4 regions of the Sulfobacillus thermosulfidooxidans genome follow, and region 2 is predicted to be linked to each of the others. Evidence: riboswitches for the same ligand, from Rfam matches in the RefSeq annotation. Region 2 holds a riboswitch; each other region holds the start of a gene.
The links. A riboswitch is a leader RNA that binds a small molecule or an ion and turns the genes downstream of it on or off. The one in region 2 is predicted to bind cyclic di-AMP.
Positions count from the first base shown of each region.

Region 1: linked by a shared signal. The riboswitch ahead of AOA63_RS16250 (LysM peptidoglycan-binding domain-containing protein) and the one ahead of AOA63_RS05010 (glycosyltransferase) in region 2 are both predicted to bind cyclic di-AMP.
Region 3: linked by a shared signal. The riboswitch ahead of AOA63_RS13310 (ABC transporter permease) and the one ahead of AOA63_RS05010 (glycosyltransferase) in region 2 are both predicted to bind cyclic di-AMP.
Region 4: linked by a shared signal. The riboswitch ahead of AOA63_RS17955 (peptidoglycan-binding protein) and the one ahead of AOA63_RS05010 (glycosyltransferase) in region 2 are both predicted to bind cyclic di-AMP.

Region 1 is NZ_LGRO01000002.1:147,361-152,002, reverse strand. It holds gene AOA63_RS16260 (NUDIX domain-containing protein) at 53-652, shown strand; gene AOA63_RS16255 (pyridoxamine 5'-phosphate oxidase family protein) at 738-1,292, opposite strand; gene AOA63_RS16250 (LysM peptidoglycan-binding domain-containing protein) at 1,601-2,758, opposite strand; cyclic di-AMP (ydaO/yuaA leader) riboswitch at 2,770-2,922, opposite strand; gene AOA63_RS16245 (LysR family transcriptional regulator) at 3,067-3,978, opposite strand; gene AOA63_RS16240 (DUF3147 family protein) at 4,066-4,410, shown strand; gene AOA63_RS16235 (DUF3147 family protein) at 4,493-4,642, shown strand, end outside.
Region 2 is NZ_LGRO01000001.1:949,722-954,363, reverse strand. It holds gene AOA63_RS05015 (HAD family hydrolase) at 225-947, opposite strand; gene AOA63_RS05010 (glycosyltransferase) at 916-2,142, opposite strand; cyclic di-AMP (ydaO/yuaA leader) riboswitch at 2,220-2,346, opposite strand; gene ftsY (signal recognition particle-docking protein FtsY) at 2,381-3,295, opposite strand; gene smc (chromosome segregation protein SMC) at 3,306-4,642, opposite strand, start outside.
Region 3 is NZ_LGRO01000001.1:2,737,929-2,742,570, forward strand. It holds gene AOA63_RS13300 (hypothetical protein) at 1-81, shown strand, start outside; gene AOA63_RS13305 (histidine phosphatase family protein) at 122-763, opposite strand; cyclic di-AMP (ydaO/yuaA leader) riboswitch at 974-1,097, shown strand; gene AOA63_RS13310 (ABC transporter permease) at 1,188-2,042, shown strand; gene AOA63_RS13315 (ABC transporter substrate-binding protein) at 2,241-3,305, shown strand; gene AOA63_RS13320 (ABC transporter ATP-binding protein) at 3,381-4,160, shown strand; gene AOA63_RS13325 (MarR family winged helix-turn-helix transcriptional regulator) at 4,366-4,642, shown strand, end outside.
Region 4 is NZ_LGRO01000002.1:495,632-500,273, reverse strand. It holds gene AOA63_RS17970 (YtxH domain-containing protein) at 1-79, opposite strand, end outside; gene AOA63_RS17965 (glycosyltransferase family 4 protein) at 448-1,578, shown strand; gene AOA63_RS17960 (GtrA family protein) at 1,575-2,000, shown strand; cyclic di-AMP (ydaO/yuaA leader) riboswitch at 2,243-2,382, shown strand; gene AOA63_RS17955 (peptidoglycan-binding protein) at 2,392-3,522, shown strand; gene AOA63_RS17950 (DUF962 domain-containing protein) at 3,662-4,000, shown strand; gene AOA63_RS17945 (hypothetical protein) at 4,077-4,583, shown strand; gene AOA63_RS17940 (trans-sulfuration enzyme family protein) at 4,622-4,642, shown strand, end outside.

The DNA of each region.
Region 1 (4,642 bases), on a different contig from region 2:
GGGAAGATGGATTGAGAATGGCCATTTCTCGTTGATCCTGGGGGGATATGTCGTGAAAAGTGAAGATCAGAGACTCACACCCGCTCGAATTGGCCAAATTCTTGAAGCGTTGGCGTTGGACGGACAACATTATGCCGACAATGTTTATGATCAAGCACGTTATGCCCGAATTCATAAATTAGCCCGCATATTGGGAGGATTACCGGACGATGCTCCGTTATTAAGTGATATCACGCCGGTCACTCCCAAAGTTGGTGTGGATGGGGCGGTCATTCAGGGCGATGCGATTTTGTTAATCCAGCGCAAAGATACAGAAAAGTGGGCATTGCCCGGAGGTGCGGTTGAGGTTGGCGAACGTCCTAGTTCCGCCGTGATTCGGGAAGTTGAAGAAGAAACCGGCATTCATATGAAGCCTGATAATGTGGTTGGAGTTTTTGACAATTGGATGGACCGCCGGGTTCTATCGCATCATTTATATCATATCGTCATTCGCGGCCACAAAATTGGTGGGACGATTAAACCCCAACCTGAAGAAATTCTTCTGGCAGACTGGTTTACGATGGATCAATTGCCGCCTGCAGATGCCTTTCACCCCGGGCATTATGAACGGGTTCTCAAGGCGTTGCGCGGCATTATTGGCTATGTCGATTAAATCCTAGTTTCTCCGTTTATATCATCGCGATTGTTTTGCTCCTCGGAAGCTTGACTTTGTGATCAATCGAGCGCCAATCGTTTCCTTATTCCTGGCAAATATTCGTGGGAATCCCGTCTAAACTGTGCCGATTTTTAGTTTGCTGATAGTGGATAATGCCGTCTGGTCCTTTGGCCTGGGCCCACCGTGAGAGGGTATCCCGGTCACCTTGATAAGATAAATAGGGCACGCCATAACCGCAAGATGTACTCACCTGGTGGATGGTTGCCATAATAATTTGACGGATTCCGGGATAGTGAGTGGGAAAGGATGTAGAAAGTTCCTCCCACTTTAAATCAGTGGGACGGACGGAATATCCTCTTCCATACAGCCGGAGGATTTGAGGGGGACCTTCAATCGCCATAAACATGAAGGTAATGCGTCCGTTTTCTAAAATATGGGCGGCGGTTTCATTGCCGCTTCCCGTGAGGTCAAGATATCCCACTTGTGTGGGAGAAAAAATCCGGAACACATCATAGCCTTTGGGGGAGAGATTGACATGGCCTTGTGCAGTGAGAGGAGCTGTGGCCACAAAGAAAATCGGTTGCCGGGAAATGAAGGCTTCATGCTCCGGTAGGAGTTTATCAAAAATTTTTCCCATATTGTTCTCCTTCGCTCTCTGACTGATTATGCTGCCGGCTCAAAAACAGTTTATCAGTATGCTCCCTAGTGTGGATAGGGTCCTTTGTAAATAAATTGGCCACTGTTTTTGGCTTTTGGGACAAGGCAAAGATTTATCCTAAAAGGCGCCCAGACATAAACTAACATTACTAATTTTAACTTAATGATATGACTTATGTCATGACGTGATAACGTTGTTTCTCAGTGAGGAAAGGAATATCGCGAGAATACTTATTTAGAAAAAAAAGAGACGAAGACCGAAGTCTTCGTCTGAGTTTTGTATTAGGGTTACGGGTTTACAGTGCCTGCGCCATAATAGTGATCCAGATAATAGGGACTATTGAGGTTTGATATGCGCACCGTTTGGCCTGGTTCTGGAGCTTCGATAAAGGCCTGAGAATAGCCTAAGGCCGGATCGGCTCCAATATAAATGCCAACATGGGATGCACCGGGACCATCTGTGCTAAAGAACACGAGATCTCCGGGTTGCAACTGCGATTTGGCGATTTTGGTCACATAAGAGTACTGAGCCCAGCTCGTGCGCGGCATGGGCACACCGTTTTGCCGGAAAACATAATAGACCAATCCCGAACAATCAAATCCCGTGGCGGGCGTCGTTCCTCCCCAGACATATGGAATACCTAAAAGATGTTCCGCGGTGTTAACAATAGCCTGTCCAAAACTGACCGACGCATTTTGAGCAGGCAATTGAACCGTGGCGCTCGATGAGGCTTGTCCATTACCGGGGATTTGGAGGACTTCGCCAACATATAACACATTTGGGTTCGCCAAGTGATTATAGGAAGCCAAAGTCTGCCATGAAATTCCGAATTTTTGGGCAATTAATCCCAAGGTATCGCCGGCCTGAACCGTATATGTTGTAGAGGAAGAACTGGCAGGAGAAGATGCGGGACTAGCGCTAGAACTTGTCGAACCAGATGTTGTACCAATCACGAGAACTTGTCCGACAGCGATGAGGTTCGGGTTCGCTATATGATTCCATGCCACGAGTTCTGCGACGGTAACTCCGAACCGAGCCGCAATACCGCCTAAGGTGTCACCGGGCTGCACAGTATAGGTCGTCGAATGGGCGGTATCAAAAGTGAGAGAAGCACTAGTTGTTCCCGAACCTAAGGCTGTGCTGGACGCTGCATTGCTAATGCGCAGGACTTGTCCGACATAAATCGCATTAGGATTACTAATGTGATTTAAGGCGACTAATGTCGCAACGGAAGTATGGAACCGATATGCAATACCACTTAATGTGTCCCCAGGTTGCACGGTGTAATAACGCGCGGATAAAAATTTCGGGGCGGCACTGGTGTTGGCAGATGCGAGTGTCACAGTAGATGATGCCGACACAGTTAACATACTAATGGCCGCAGGCACAGACAATAAGCCTACTGCAATGCTCGCAGCGACTTTTTTTGACCGTAAAAGATTCAAGAAATAGGCTCCCTTCCTTCGGATATTGCCTTCGAGGTTAGTTCACTGGTTCGGGCTGAAGGAGCCCTACATTTGCCCGTTATGGCAAACGATTCACCCTAGGATAAAATCCTAGTAATCCCCCGTACGTAATTACAAAAATTACGATTCGGCGCGTGGAGTCGGACACACTATACGAAATAACGATTAATTTGTCATTATATGTAGAGACCAATTATTACCCAATAGAACCATTTGACACGTGCAATGACCATTTATCACGTTTTTTCTCAGATTTAGGAGATAAATTCCCAAAACCTCTCAAAATGTTACTTAGATTGCCATCCATAGCTGCGAAGAAATGCCAAAAACGTTTGCACGGGATCAGGTAGGCGTCTATGCGCGCGCCAAATCATACCAATGTCTCGCGTATTGCTTTCTGCTAGGCGCACAAAGCCAATGCGGCGGGATTGAATTTCTAATTCCACTGTACGTTCAGGTACCACACTAATCCCAAAACCGTGTTCCACAAAACCAATAATGGCGCCAATGCTCGTGAGTTCATGAACGATGTGGGGATTAAAACCACGGGCTTGGGCCATGCGAAACAACGCATCACGAAGTCCATAACCCGGTTCCATTGTAATGAAAGGCAGGTGACGGACCTGTTCTAATGACAAGGGGCCTGGCGGCAAAGGCATCGCGTGGGGCGTAATAAGAATCAGCTCTTCTGTCCACAGGGTTTCAACAGCCAAGAGAGGATCGCTTAAAGGTAAATCGACTAAAGCGAGATGAAGATCACCCGCTGTAATGGATTTTAACAGGCGTTGAGAGCTGCCTTCTGTTACTGCAAATTGGATGTCTTTATGCATTCGTTGATATTGACGAATTACAGTGGGAAGAATGGAACGGGTGAGAGTGGGTAACACGCCCATTGCAATGGTTCCATGAGCGGAAGAGGCTCCTTGAATTTCGGCTTTGGCGTCATCAACATTTTGTAACACGCGAAGAGCATAGCGAAGCAGCGTGGCCCCATCATCGGTGAGTTCGACGCCTTGAGCATGGCGGATAAATAAAGGGTGGCCCAATTCTTCTTCCAATAACTTGATTTGTTGACTAATGGTGGGTTGGGACACATATAGACTGGCCGCACCCTTCGTGATGCTTTTATGATCCGCGACAGCTACAAAATACTCGAGTTGTTTAAGTTCCATCGGCAATTGCCTCGTTTTCCTAGACATAGATTTTTCCTATGCACAATTATAACAAAACCATCTTAGACGACGTGGAGAATTCATTGTAGTCTTAATTATGAGGTGAATGAGGTCATGGATCTTCTATTGAAGTTCTTAATGGGTGGTTTCGCGGTTTCATTTGCAACGTGGCTTACGAAAAAAGTAGGTGGTAAAGCTGGAGGATTTTTGGCGGGATTTCCGGCCGTGTTTACATCGGCTTTGATTGTGGGAGCTCTGGCCCATAACGGACCGCATTTAGATCGTATTCTCCGCCAAATGGCGATGGGCGGGGGCGTGTCGTTGATTGCCGGAATGGCTGTCACCTTAGTTGCTCCATATGTTTTCAAGCATCAGCGTTTTCATTGGGCTTTTGGATCGCTGCTATTGTTTTGGGGAACCATCGCCGGTTTAACGGTTGCGGTGATGCAATCACTTTAAGTTTCTAGCGTTTCTCAAGAATTTACCCTTACACGCATGCTTAGAGGTTGTCCCTGTTTATATCACTGAAGGAGGCATCATTATGGTGTCAATCATTCGTTTTGTTGTTGGGGGATTGATTGTTGTTTCGGTCAGTCTTGTAACCCGGGCCGCTCCGTTTCTTTCCGGAATTTTATCCGGATTTCCAGCAGTATTTCTCACCTCTTTGGTTTTTATTTATTTATCTTCAGGT
Region 2 (4,642 bases):
AGGGCGCGGAGGTTCAAGGAAGCTAATTGGACAAAAAACCATCATGCTGCCACACAATCAGGCGTTCTTAGCATTAAAAAGACGCTCGCCGCGTTCCTGTGTTGGAGCATGATGACAAATGCCCACATGGATTATTTAAAAAGGCATATTATTGTAAGTTTTGACCATGCATAAAGGGGCTTGGCTTTGGGCTTCTTCGGACGAGTCTATGCAAGCCTCAGTCGTTATTGACTTTGTGGTTCTAACCACTGCTGCAGTCCATCTAAAACACCTAATGCGCCCGGATAGCGCGAACGCACGATCCATTCAGGCAGGCAATTTCTTACCGAAGCATCCCCATTGGCCACCAAAACACCGGGATAGTGGTTAGCCAACATATCGCCGTCATTTTCTGCATCCCCCGCGACAAAACAATTTTGCGCTTTGACACCAATGCGGCGCAAAATATACTGCAAGGCACGGCTTTTCAGTGCAGTACAGGGCAAGATATCAAGTCGGCTTTCATTGGGATACCATAACATCCGCACTGTTAAATGATGCTGGGTTAAATACGATTTCACAATCGGCAATAAACTCGGATCTTGAAGTTCAAAAGCGACACGCCAATGGGAACTGCGTCCCCGATAAATGACCCCGGACACTTCGCTTAGTGCCGTGCGAAGGCGCCGCGGCGACCAATTACGACGTTGTTCAAATGCCCAATATTCATCGACTTCGAAGTGGGGACCCCAATAAATGTCGGCTCCCACATCGGTTGCGATCGCAAGCGGTGTGGGAAACCCATAGCGTGTAATAATTGAGCAGGCATTGTTCAGCGTACGACCGGTAAGATAAATAACTCCAAGCTCGGGATGAGCCAAAAGATAATCCCGAACTGCCTGTTCTCCCCCATGGCCGATTAAGGTTCCATCGATATCAGTAGCCAACACCCGCTTGATGGCGGCCACTGGACGCCACCTCCTCATACACTACATGTAGCCGTTGTGCCATGTGGTTAACGGTGTGGTGTCGTTGAATAATTTCTTGCCCGTTAGTTCCCATTTGTCTGGCACGATTAGGAGTTTGCCACAACTCTAACGCGTTTTGCCATAATTGGTCAATACGCGAACGCTCAACGAGAATGCCCGTGAATCCGGGCTCAATCCAGTCTTCCACACCCGGCACGTTGGTTCCGACAACGGCACAACCTGACGCCATAGCTTCAATTACAGCCATACCCAGAGTCGCTCCTTGATTCGGTGCAATTAACACCGTGGATGAACCCATATAGGTGGCAATGGCGTGATGAGGCATGGGACCGAGAAACCTCACATGCCCGTTAAGTTTTTCGGCTAAAGAGCGCAAAGTCGGGTTCGTTGGCTGTCCGTCTACAACCTCACCGGGACTTCCCCCAATAACCAAGAGTGTTAAATCCAAAGGCAACGAAGTACGCGTCATCACCTCAAGTACTTCTTGAATTCCCCGTCCTTTATTCAAACGGCCGACATATAAAATCGGAGGCTTATTTAAGCCCAATCCTCGTAATAACGGTCCAGCATCCCGCACAAAGAAATTAGTGATATCGACAGCGGGTGGTACAACATAAATAGGCACTTTCGGCGCCATTTGATGAATCATTTCACTTTCTTTCAAATAGGGCACCACAACGCCCTGGGCTTGTTCAATGAGTTGGCGCTCGGTTTGTAATCGGATGGAGGACATTTCATCCCCAGGTCGCATAATCCATTGACCCATTTTATATGGCGAATGAATCCAGGGTATACCCAATTCATGGGCCAGGCGCACAGCCACCATTCCCGAAATCCAGAAATGACTATGGATAATATGGTATTCGCGATGTTGTTCGCGAATCCACGTTAACGCTTGCTGAATAATCGCGTCCTGATTGCGATGCCAATCCTCATCTGACGACAAGCGCCCTTCCCAGCCGGTCAGTCGAATGACTTGTCCCAAATGGCCAAAGGAGTAGCGTTCGGGTAAGTGGTCTTGTTGACGTAATGTAATAATATCGACGGCATAACCTAGATGCTGAAGATTTCGGCCCATTTGCCGAACAATAACTTGTTGACCTCCCGTTTCACCGCCGTCCAAGGGATTTAACGGATCGGCGCGTAAGGAGATTTGTAGAACACGTTTCATCATCGTGCATAACCTCCATCGAACCGGGCAAAACAAAGCCCCGGATATTTCCCGGGGGAAGGAGTCAAATGAATTATTAGACCTTGAGCCCCCTACGCCTGCGAAGTTAGCTGACGGGTTCGGGCTGCGAGCATGCCCGTTGCATAGCAATTCACCCCAAAAGGAACGGGTCCTCCGCTTCTTAATCGAATTCGGCGTTATCAAGGTATATTTTGAGTATACGTGGGCAGGAGAAAAGGCGTCAATCGCCTAAAATGGCACGGACATAACTTTCCGCGTCAAACGGCATCAGATCTTCCACTTTTTCTCCGACACCGATAAAACGAATGGGAACACCCAGTTCCCGTTTTATCGACAGCGCAATGCCCCCTTTAGCTGTCCCATCGAGTTTCGTGAGGACAATTCCCGTTACATGAACCGCCTCCAAAAACACTTGAGCCTGAGCTAAACCATTTTGACCGGTCGTCGCATCAATAACCAACCAGACTTGATGGGGCGCATCGGGCCGTTCGCGCCGAATCACCCGAACCACTTTTTGCAATTCCTGCATAAGATTCGATTTATTGTGCAATCGTCCCGCCGTATCAATAATTGCTAAGTCACGAGAACGGGCAATGGCCGCTTGAACGGTATCATAAGCTACAGCAGCAGAATCGGCCCCCGCCCCTTGGCTAATTACGTCAACACCGGCTCGTTGACCCCATTCCTGCAGCTGTTCAACTGCGGCAGCCCGAAATGTATCGGCCGCCCCCAATATAACCTGGTACCCTTGGCGTTTCATCATGTACGCAAATTTTCCCGCCGTGGTTGTTTTCCCCGTGCCATTGACACCAACCATTAACCATATACTAGGTCTTTGCGGATCAAGAAGGGTAGGATCAGATGCTTTTTCAAATAGGTTCACCATAATGCGCCGGAGCAATTCCATGACGTCATCTGCACGCTGGGGATGCGCAATCCGGACTTCTTCTCGCAATTGGGTCAAGAGGTAGTCCACCGTATCATATCCAAGATCAGCTTCAAATAGGATTTCTTCGAGCTGATCCCATAAGGACTCATCCCATTGGCGTCCTTGAAACAGTGTCCGCAGACGTCCACCTAAACTGTCTCGAGTACGAGTCATTCCTTCTTTTAAACGATTCCAAAAACCAGCCATTGCCATTCACCTATCCTTCCTCTGCTAATGGAGTGTGTTCAATGCGGACGGAAACTAATCGACTGCGACCTTGACCGTCCCCAGCCACACCCCACAGTGCATCCGCTATAGTCATCGTTGATTTATGATGCGTCACAATCACATATTGGGTCCGTCCGTGATGCGCGCGAATGTATTGCGCGACTCTTTGAGCATTAGCTTCATCTAATGCTGCCTCGACTTCATCCAGAACGACAAACGGAGAAGGACGAACACTTAATAAGGCAAACAGCCAGGCAATGCCTCCGAGTGCCTTTTCTCCTCCAGAAAGCAAGGTCATGGTGCTCGGCTTTTTTCCTGGTGGTCGGATCCATAATTCAATGCCCCTTTCATCACCTTGGATCCACCGAAATCCGCCTTCTCCTCCCAACAATGATAAACAGGCTTGCTTAAATGCCTCCTCTACTTGAGAAGCCGTTTCGGCCAGGCGTGCATCCACCTCATGATCAATTTGCCGCAAGGTTTCCCGCAATTCATTTTTGGCGAGTTCGACATCATGTCGTTCGGATTCGAGATACGCTAGACGGTCTTCTAACTGTGTAAAAAGGGCATACACCCCGGGCCGTATGGGACCTAGCTGATCTAAAGCGCTTTGCCATTCGTCGAGTAAGGTTTTAGCTCGAGGAATTTCCTCATCCGGTAACGGCTCGCCATCCGGTGGCTCATAGCCATCCCATCGGGTTGTGGTTTTAAGCAACTGTTGTTCAATATACGTGATCCGCCCGGACATCTTCCGGTCCTCACTGTCAAGCGATCGAATGCGGCCTCCCAACTGTTGAACAGCGTCTCCCATTTGCACCAATGTCCTTTGATACTCCTGAATGCGTTGTGATTCGACATCAATTCGCTCTATCATATTCTCACGTTCCGCTCGGTGAGCCGAAAGTTCACGGAGAACCTCTTCCCTTTGTGTTGATAATTGTTGCCGTCGCTGAGAGATTTCCTGTGCTTGCACGGTCAAGCGTTGTTTTTCTTCGGCGTACCGAGCCATTAGTTCAAGACGGTGACTATGAACTTGCTGGGAATTTAAATAGGCTTGCCGGCGGGTGTTATATGCTTCTTTAAGCGCAGAAAGTTCTTGGTCGAGGGTGTTAATATAGTGAATTTTTTGTTCTAAAGCTTGTTTAACTTCTCCGATGCGGATTCGATGATCTGCTAACGATGAGATCAGTTCCTTAACCTGGTCTTTATTCCACTTTCCTCCCTCTAAGAGCGCACGTAAATGATTCAAGCGCTCAGCGCATCGTGTCACTACCATCCGCGCTTCTTCTTCTTGGCGTTGCCATTCGGCAATTTGCCCTTCCAGTT
Region 3 (4,642 bases), 1.8 Mb from region 2:
GATCAGGACATGATTAAAACAGCGGAATTAATGCACCGCTTGCTTTGGGATCTGCCATTAAACCATCACGATGTGCTATAAAAGACTTATAGTGCGTAAGAGTGGAGTCATGATGGTTAATCTAATCTAAGTCGCACTCTTCTTCCCGGGCATTACACAGCGGCGAGAAAATGATGACCCAGCGTCCATTATCAAACCACCGTAGCAGCAGTTGCCCGGTATTCGGTACCCAAATATGGCGGGCAGCCGGTCCATGGGCTTCCAAAATAACGAGCAGGGCCCCTTTAATACAATCAGCGTGTGTTGCTGCTACGGTTAAGGTACTGGGCTCACAAGTTTGAAGGAACTGCGAGAGCGCGGACAACACACGCTGACCCACGGTCATGATACTTTCTCCGCCGGGAGGGGGATTATTCTCCGGATCTTGCCGCCATGCCTGGAAAGCAGGGGAATTGGCGTTTTCTAAATCTTTCAGTCGGTGACCATCCCACTGTCCTAAATCAACTTCTGCCAAGTCATCCAAGATGACGGGATCAATCTGATGGATCCGTGCCAAGGGCAGAATGGTTTGCCTGGCGCGTAACAAAGGACTCGTGACAATATAGCGAATGGGAGCATTGAGCAATTGCCGAGCGAGTCGCTCGGCCTCTAAAGAACCGGCGGGAGTTAAGGGTGGGTCCCATGTGCGGCACGCGAAGCGGCCTACTGCATTGGCTTCACTTTCACCATGCCGGACCAATAATACATCAGCGTATGAGGGCAACAGAAAACCTCCTGTGAGAAATAGTTGAGCACAACGGACTAGGCGCTTTTTATCTTACTGAAATTCCGAAGTCATGGGGAGAATTTATTGCGCTCTCGCAAATTTGTCAATCATCCACAAAATTGCACCAAGCACCGAATTCATGATAGGCTGAAAAGGAACACACACAGTCCTTTGTACATATAGTACGCTAGGGCTTAGTGGAATCAATTGAATTAATCGCCAAATCGTGTGCAAACACGAACGGGGGACCCAATTTTCGGGGCGTACGTAAGGGGGCAGCTTTCCGCCCTAGCCCGTCAGCTTACCTCGTCGGCATGGAAAGCTTGGACAGTTGCCCGGGCTCGTCCCGGTTTTTTTATCGATTTGGTGATTTTTCGATTGATAGGAGATGAGAACCTCAGTTTTTAAGGAGGTACGCTTTATGGGTTATTCATGGGTGACGCCTGAGAAGGAACAAAAAAATGGCGTGGTGAGTCAAACGCCAGAAGGCCTGACGGGGGCGATGCAAAAAAAACCGTATAAAGGTTACGTTCCCTGGTTAGTGGCGGTCCTGGTCATTGTGGTATGGTGGTTAATTTCCGCTCTTCACTGGGTTTCATCCACAGCCCTCCCCTCACCCGGATCTGTTTTTCATGATTTCATTTCGGTTGCCACAATAGGTTATAGCGGTGTTCCCTTATTAACGAGCACGTTATATAGCATGGGCCGTATTACGGCAGGGTTTTTAGCGGCCGTTGTGGTTGGGATCCCCATTGGATTTTGGATGGCATCATCAGACTGGGTCTTTTTAGCCATTGACCCGTTATTACAATTCCTTCGTCCTATTCCCCCGCTAGCCTATATTCCTGTGATGATTGTCTGGTTTGGCATTGGCGAAACCTCAAAAGTCATCCTGATTTTTTTCTGTACCATTCCCATTATTATCATTAGCGCCATGAGCGGGGTAAAAAGTGCACAAGAGACCCGTATTCGGGCAGCCCAATGCCTTGGAGCCAACAAAAGACAGTTGTTCCGTTATGTCATTTTGCCATCGGCACTTCCGGAAATTTTTACGGGCATGCGAGTTGGTATCGGCATTGCATGGACCTGTCTTGTCGCTGCCGAAATGATTGCAGCATCCAAGGGACTGGGCTGGATGATTGAATCAGCAGGAAACGAACTGCAGATCGGAGTGGTTTTTGTCGGTATCGTGATCATTGGACTTCTCGGTTACGGGATGGAACTGATTATCCGCAGCATTGAGCACCGAGTCACACCATGGAAAGGGAAAGCATAAACATTACCGATTGTTCTCTAAAACAGAGCACGTTCTCGTATGACTGGAAGTAGTCATGCTCGGGGATGCTGTGTCACCTTTTTGTCCTAAGAAAGGGTAACGTCACGATCTTAACCTCAGTGGAGCATATATTTTATGCCGTCATCGTGAGTCATGAGGCGCATAACACCATGACAAAATACCAAAGGAGGATGTTTTGTGCGTGCATTTCTTCAAACCAAGAAATTTCGGCAGTCTCTTATGATGGGAGTTTTCATCCTACCTATCCTGGTGGGGTTAGCTGGGTGCGGCAGTGCTACGGCAGCGAAGCAAGAACCGACGGTCACCATCGGTTATGAAAATGCGCCAGATCCCGAATCCGTGGCCATTGAGCAGAATTTCTTTCAAAAATATATGCATGCGCATGTGGTCTTGAAATATTTTTCATCGGGTCCCGAGGCCCTGACATCCTTGGCTTCCGGCTCCTTGGATTTTATGACCACCTTAGGTAATCCCCCGACAGCCTCTGCGATTGCCCGCGGAGTTCCCTTGAAAGTGATATGGGCTATGGAGCGGTATACCACGGCCGAAGGATTAGTGGTTAAAAATGGGTCTCATATTCGATCCCTTAAAGATTTGGAAGGGAAAACGGTAGCTTTGGTGCAAGGCTCGACGTCACCTTTTGAACTAGATACCGCTCTTCAAATGCACCACATTCCAGTCTCTTCTGTTCATATCGATAATATGGCTCCGCCCAACATGGTGGCTGCCTGGAAAACCAATCAAATTGATGCCGCCTACGTATGGGCCCCCTTTTTAAACGAAATGCAACAAGACCATGGTCATATCCTCATTTACGATCAAAACCAGGTCAACCAAGCACCAATTTTTAATTTGGCCGTTGTCAATTCGCACTTTGCCAGCAAATATCCTCAATTGGTGGATCAATTCATCCAAGCGGAAGAAGCTGGTGTCAAATTTTTCTATGCCCATCCTAACCAGTCATTCCAAGATATTGGCAAATTAAATGGAATTTCAGCCGCTGATGCCAAAGCGCAAGCGCAAGGTTTGCACTTTACGACCTTGTCCCAGGAATTAACCCTGCGAAGATTGGGAACTTCCAGCACGGTTGCTGACTCTTTGGTCACAAAATCCTTAACGTCAGCAGCCCAGTGGTTGAAACAGACGGGGCAAATCAGTGCTGTTCCAGCAAATATGAGCCAATATGTTGATCCCTCTTTTTGCCAAACGGTCTACGATCATTCGCGGAAAAGTGGGACCTAACACAGGAAATCCGGTCTATATGACCTATGTTCCCGGTGTGATTTATCAGATGTAATCAAAAAGGAGCATTTGCGGGTGATTGAACTTCACAATGTGACGAAATTCTATCCACCGACTATAAAAGGCGGCCAGCCCGTTTTAGCCGTCGATCATGTGAACCTATCATTACATCCCGGAGAATTTGTCTGTATTGTTGGACCGTCGGGATGTGGGAAAACCACAATTCTCAACATGATGGCAGGGTTTGAACAACCGAGCCAGGGAAAGATTTTACTGGAAGGGAGGGTCGTGGATAAACCGGGACCGGAACGGGGAGTCGTGTTTCAGCAACCTTCTTTGTTGCCGTGGATGAACGTTTACGACAATATAGCTTTGGGACTCACGATTCGCGAAGGGAAAAAATCTCATCATGTCCCAAAAGTTCAGTCCATTATTGACACTGTGGGATTGTCTGGATTTGAACAGCATTTTCCCTATCAACTTTCTGGAGGCATGCAACAACGGGCAGCGATTGCCCGCGCATTGATTACTGAACCGCAAATTCTATTGATGGATGAACCTTTTGGCGCCTTAGACGCCCAAACCCGAGCAGACATGCAACGCTTTTTGCTTTCTCTATGGCAGAGGGTTAAACCCACCGTTCTCTTCATTACACACGATGTAGAGGAAGCGATTGTCTTAGCCGACCGGGTGGTGGTGATGACGCCACGGCCCGGCAAAATTGCAGCGGATATTGCGATTAATTTAGGAAGACCTCGCGAGTGGGATGTTACCCTGTCTTCGGATTTCTTGCATTACAAGAAATCCGTATTAAACATTCTTAAACCAGGACAAACATCAAGACCCCGACATTAACGGCTTGTCGTACATGATTTAGGCATATAAGGGACCAGGGAGTTGCTAATTGTGACATCCCAAGGTCCTTTTCGCCTGATGACACGTTCATTATTCAGCATAAAAGGATTTTGCTGTGCGAAAATAGTCCCCTGGTGAAACTGACTCTACCCGATGGGCAATCTTTGATGGTATGCTTGTCATATCCCGTGGAGAGGAGAAGACGGTGAACCAGGAAAAGGCAGAAGCATTGTTTGATGCCGCATTTCGTGTTTTGCGCATGATGGCACGTCAGTTTGCGCGTGATCGTGCGCCATGGCACATTACACCAACGCAATATCATATTTTATATTTGATTCGGGATCGGCGGACCCTGACGCTTATGGATATGGCTAAACACTTGCAGGTGTCTGCACCGACAGCCACCCGGGCGGTTGATGCGTTAGTGCAAAAAGGATTGTTGTGTAAAGAACGTGATCCCCAGGATCGGCGATTAGTGTGGT
Region 4 (4,642 bases), on a different contig from region 2:
CTAAAAGTATTCCTGCGAGCACGCCTAATGCGGCTCCTACAACTAATCCGCTTAACCGATCCCATGTGCGATCGTTCATAATTTCGCCTCCTCGATTTTCTTCTATTGTGACATATCTCGAGGCGATGGAAAAGTCCTGGTAGATAGCATTGTGAAAGACGCCCAGACATGCCCTCAGGTAGCCATGAGATGAATTTAGCGTACAGGAGTCTTTTTGGGGCCTTTATGGAGTCTGGTGGAATGCCTTTCTCGAGAGGATTATGGCCTCAATGGAAACTGACTATCGATGATGAATATTACGAACAATTGGGATTTACGCGATCAGAAGGCGGAAAGGACAGGACAGATCGGCTATGATATACTATGCTGGTTCAAAGAATATTTGGGTCAACATAGATACATGGTGGGATTGAGTGTGCAAAAAACGCACTTTTGGGCGTTGAAGATATGAGAATTGCATTTGTTACAGAAACATGGCGGCCGTCCACGGATGGGGTGGTAACCCGGATTACGGAAACAGTCCGGGAACTTAAACGGATGGGACACGAATTATTTATTGTGGCTCCTTGTGGCGGAGAACCTGTTTTTGAAGGGATTCCGGTAAAATCCGTACCCACATTTTCCGTGTCTTTTGTCTATGGAGGAAAGCCTTGGGGCATTCCCTTGCCTCGCGTCCAAAAATTTCTCGATGAATTTCGTCCCGATGTGGTTCATGTGGTGAATCCGTTTGTCTTAGGCATTGCAGGCGTATATGCGGCGCGCCGCCGCCAATATCCATTAGTGGCATCGTATCATACAAATATTGCGCAATATGCCGACTTCTACCATTTGGGATTTACCAAGCCTGCAATCTGGGGACTTTTGCGCATGTTACATAACCAGGCTGTGTATAATTTGGCGACATCTGAAGCCATTATGAAAGAAATTACGCAGCATGGAATCAAAAACGCGCGGCTGTGGCGACGAGGCGTGGATCTCTCAGGATTTCATCCGCGTCACCGGAACGAAGCCATGCGCCAACGGTTAACCGGTGGACATGCTGATCGGCTCATTGCGTTATACGTGGGACGCATTGCTAAAGAAAAAGGATTAGAACGGTTATTATCTTTGTTTCCAGGCAATCCCGGTGTGCACCTGGCTTTGGTCGGTGATGGGCCGGCTGTCGATTATTTTAAACAGCGCTTTGAGCGGACTCCTACGACATTTGTCGGAAAACTCTTAGGCGAAGAATTGGCAAGCGCATATGCCTCGGCAGACTTTTTTGTGTTCCCGAGTACGACAGAAACGTTAGGCTTGGTGTTATTAGAAGCGATGGCTTCGGGGTTGCCCATTGTGGCCGCGGAATCTGGACCGTCGCATGAACTCATTGATCCCAGTGGGGCAGGAAGACTATTTCCGAGTACCCAACCGTACCAATTAGCCCAATTGGTAAGCGAATTGATGAAGGACCGGACTTTACTGGCGGATCTTGGAGTGAAGGCGCGCCAAGAAGCGGAGAAATGGGGATGGAAAGAACCTACGCAAGAACTCGAGGCGCTCTACGAGGCGGCGATTCGCCACGTAAAGGGACATCAATGAGTCGGCTATGGCAATTTATCCAATTCGTATCGGTCGGATTGGGGAATGCCATAATCGATCTATTAGTTTTTAATGGGTTGTATTGGCTCATTCCTACACGGAATGTCGATCAGCTCGTGGTGTATAACACGTTAGCGGTAATGGCTGCAATCCTTAACAGCTATATTTGGAATAGTCGCTGGACATTTCGCCAGAATGTTAAAAAGCATGGGAAAGAAGCGCTGCGTCAACGCGTTTTGTTTATTGTGCAGTCACTAATTAATATTGTGGTAAACGATTTAATTTTGTGGTTAATTGCTCCTTTAGTCTTGCAGATTCATGCCATTCCCCATGTCATGGCCAACAATATTGCTAAATTGGCAGCGATGTTTTTAGCTTCCCTAACAAGTTTTATTATGATGAAACTCATTGTATTTACGTAAGTTGTCCGATCCAATTTGTGACATGTTTCTTCCAGTCAAATCCCAGAGGATAGCAAATATCTCGCCCAAACGTCATTTTTTGCGGTCTTTCCCACATCGCTTTAAACCCTGTGCGCTAAAAATTGGTATGATAGCGCAATCATGGACAAATATTGCGATTGTCTTGAAAAGGGACAGCGGGTGGGGCAAAACGCAAGGATAACCAGCATTATGGCATCTGACAGGTTGTCCAATCTTTCCTAAACTGACGCCAGCCAAATTGTTGATGATTCAACAACCGGGGGATCCAAATCTGGGGTGAATTCGACAGTTTTCGGTCGAAGGGGCCACTCTCCGCGCCCTAACCCGTCAGCTAACTCCGGAGGCAAAATTGTTGAGGGGAGATTGTTTAATGCATTATCGTTTTCTTGCCGGAGCCCTAATGACTGGGGCGACTGCAGCACTCGGTATGATGATTTCTGGATCTGCTGAAGCTGCCTCAATTCCCGAAACCACTCAAATGTTAGCGCAGCAACATCCTGCCATGAATCAAGTGCTCCAACAAGGGAGCGTGGGACACTGGGTGGCCACACTACAAGCCGATCTCTATTTATTGGGATACCACAGTGTCGGAACGGATGATGGAATCTTTGGACCCAAAACGCTGGCGGCTCTTAAGGCCTTCCAGGAAAATAACGGGTTTGCTCCTACAGGAGTGACCAGTCCGCCCGTTTGGCAAGATATTTTAGCTGGGTTTAATCTGACTCCGCGTTACACCGGTCCTATGACATTCTCCGTCAATGTGCCTCCCATTAATGCACAAGAACATCCAGCACTTTATCAGAAACTCTCCATCGGTTCCCAAGGACATTGGGTGGCGACGCTACAAGCTGACCTAAAGTTACTGGGGTATACTCAAGTGGGACCGACAGATGGAATTTTTGGACCTAAAACCCAGGCAGCGGTGGAAGCTTTTCAGCGAGCTCAGGGACTGACCCCTTCGGGTGTAACCACATATGATACCTGGAAACAGATTTTGATTGGTCTCGGAATTTTAGCGCCCAATACTGATCTGACCGCTGCAAATACGGCACAAACAAGTGTCAGCAACACGACCTCCAGTCAGAACACCCAAGGCACCCAAGCGGCTAACGTATCAGACGCGTCGCAAGTGTCCTCGTCGTCTTCCTCTACGCCCAGCACGATTGATGGCCGCCCCGTGATTGCGGTCTATCATATGCGCGCAACGGCATATGGTCCGAGTCTTAAAGACAACTACCCCTACGGACCGGTCGATGCATTTGGCCAACCTTTGGAACCGGGAATGATTGCTGTGGATCCATCACTCATTCCATTAAAATCCTACGTGTACGTGACCGGATACACCGATCCCAATTTGCCGGCCGGCGGATTTTTAGGCCGCGCAATGGATACAGGTGGAGCGATTGTGGGACACCGAATTGACATATTCATGGATGCCAATTCTCAAACCGTCTCCAACTTTGGCATTGAGCCCGTTACCGTCTATGTTCTAGGCAAGTAATTTCGCATTAGACAATGAGAGCAGTATTTCGCTGCTCTCATTTTTTATGGAAAAAAATAGATCAAATTGCTAGTCTGTGCCTCTCTAAGGAAGGATTTTCCGCGATTCTCGCGAAATATTATGATGAGGTGAAAAACAGATGAGAATGCATTCATTTGAAGAGTTTTGGCCATATTATCTTGCGCAGCACCAAAAGTCCGCTACGCGTCTCACCCATTTCATTGGCACTGGCACGGCGTTGATTGCGATTTTGCTGGCTCTTCTAACCTTTAACGCTTGGTATTTATTGCTTGCCCTTGTCATGGGTTATGGGTTCGCTTGGTACGGCCATTTATTTATTGAACAAAATCGACCGGCAACATGGCGTTTTCCTCGGTATTCTCTTCAAGCAGATCTGTTATTATTTTGGATTATGTTGACACGAGGATTTGCTTTTGAAGATTTCTCCTTGCCGCGCAACCCGTTGAAAGGAAAATGAGGTTCAAGACCTGTCGACCTGGCTAACATAGTTCGCTCCTCAACCGATATATATAGGGCAAGAGGAGGCGAGCGTGATGTCATTGTGGTTGCGCCATGGGCGGCAGATAGTTTTGTTGATGGGTGTCAGCGTCGTTCTCGCCGGTTGTGGCAGCCCCAATAGCATTGGCAACATGCCAGGACCCGTGCGCAAGATTATCAATACTCCCACCCTATCCGGCTATAATATTGGGGCGAATATTTTGCAGGCGACAGGCAACCAGGAATATCTGGGTAGTGGTCAAATTCCTGGTTACTATAACTATGGGCCGGCTTATGATAATGGCTCAAACACGTATTACGTTACGTTAGAAGTACCAATAAATGTGGCGGGTCTGGAAAAGAGCCTCCACTATCTCCCCCATCCCATTGAGTCGACAACGATTCCGGAAGAAGTCTATATTAATATTCCGCCGCTGCCGAATATGGCTTTTGACCGTCTTTATTTTGATCCCAGCACCCATTTAGCCCCGTTCTCCTTTAAACTATTGCCCAATGGGCAAGTTCTTGATGTCTCGTGGGATGCAGTCCTCGTCAACAGTTGAGTTTTCGTGTCCGGGTTGCTTAAATAGAAGAGTGGACCATGAAACTATACCAAGAGGTG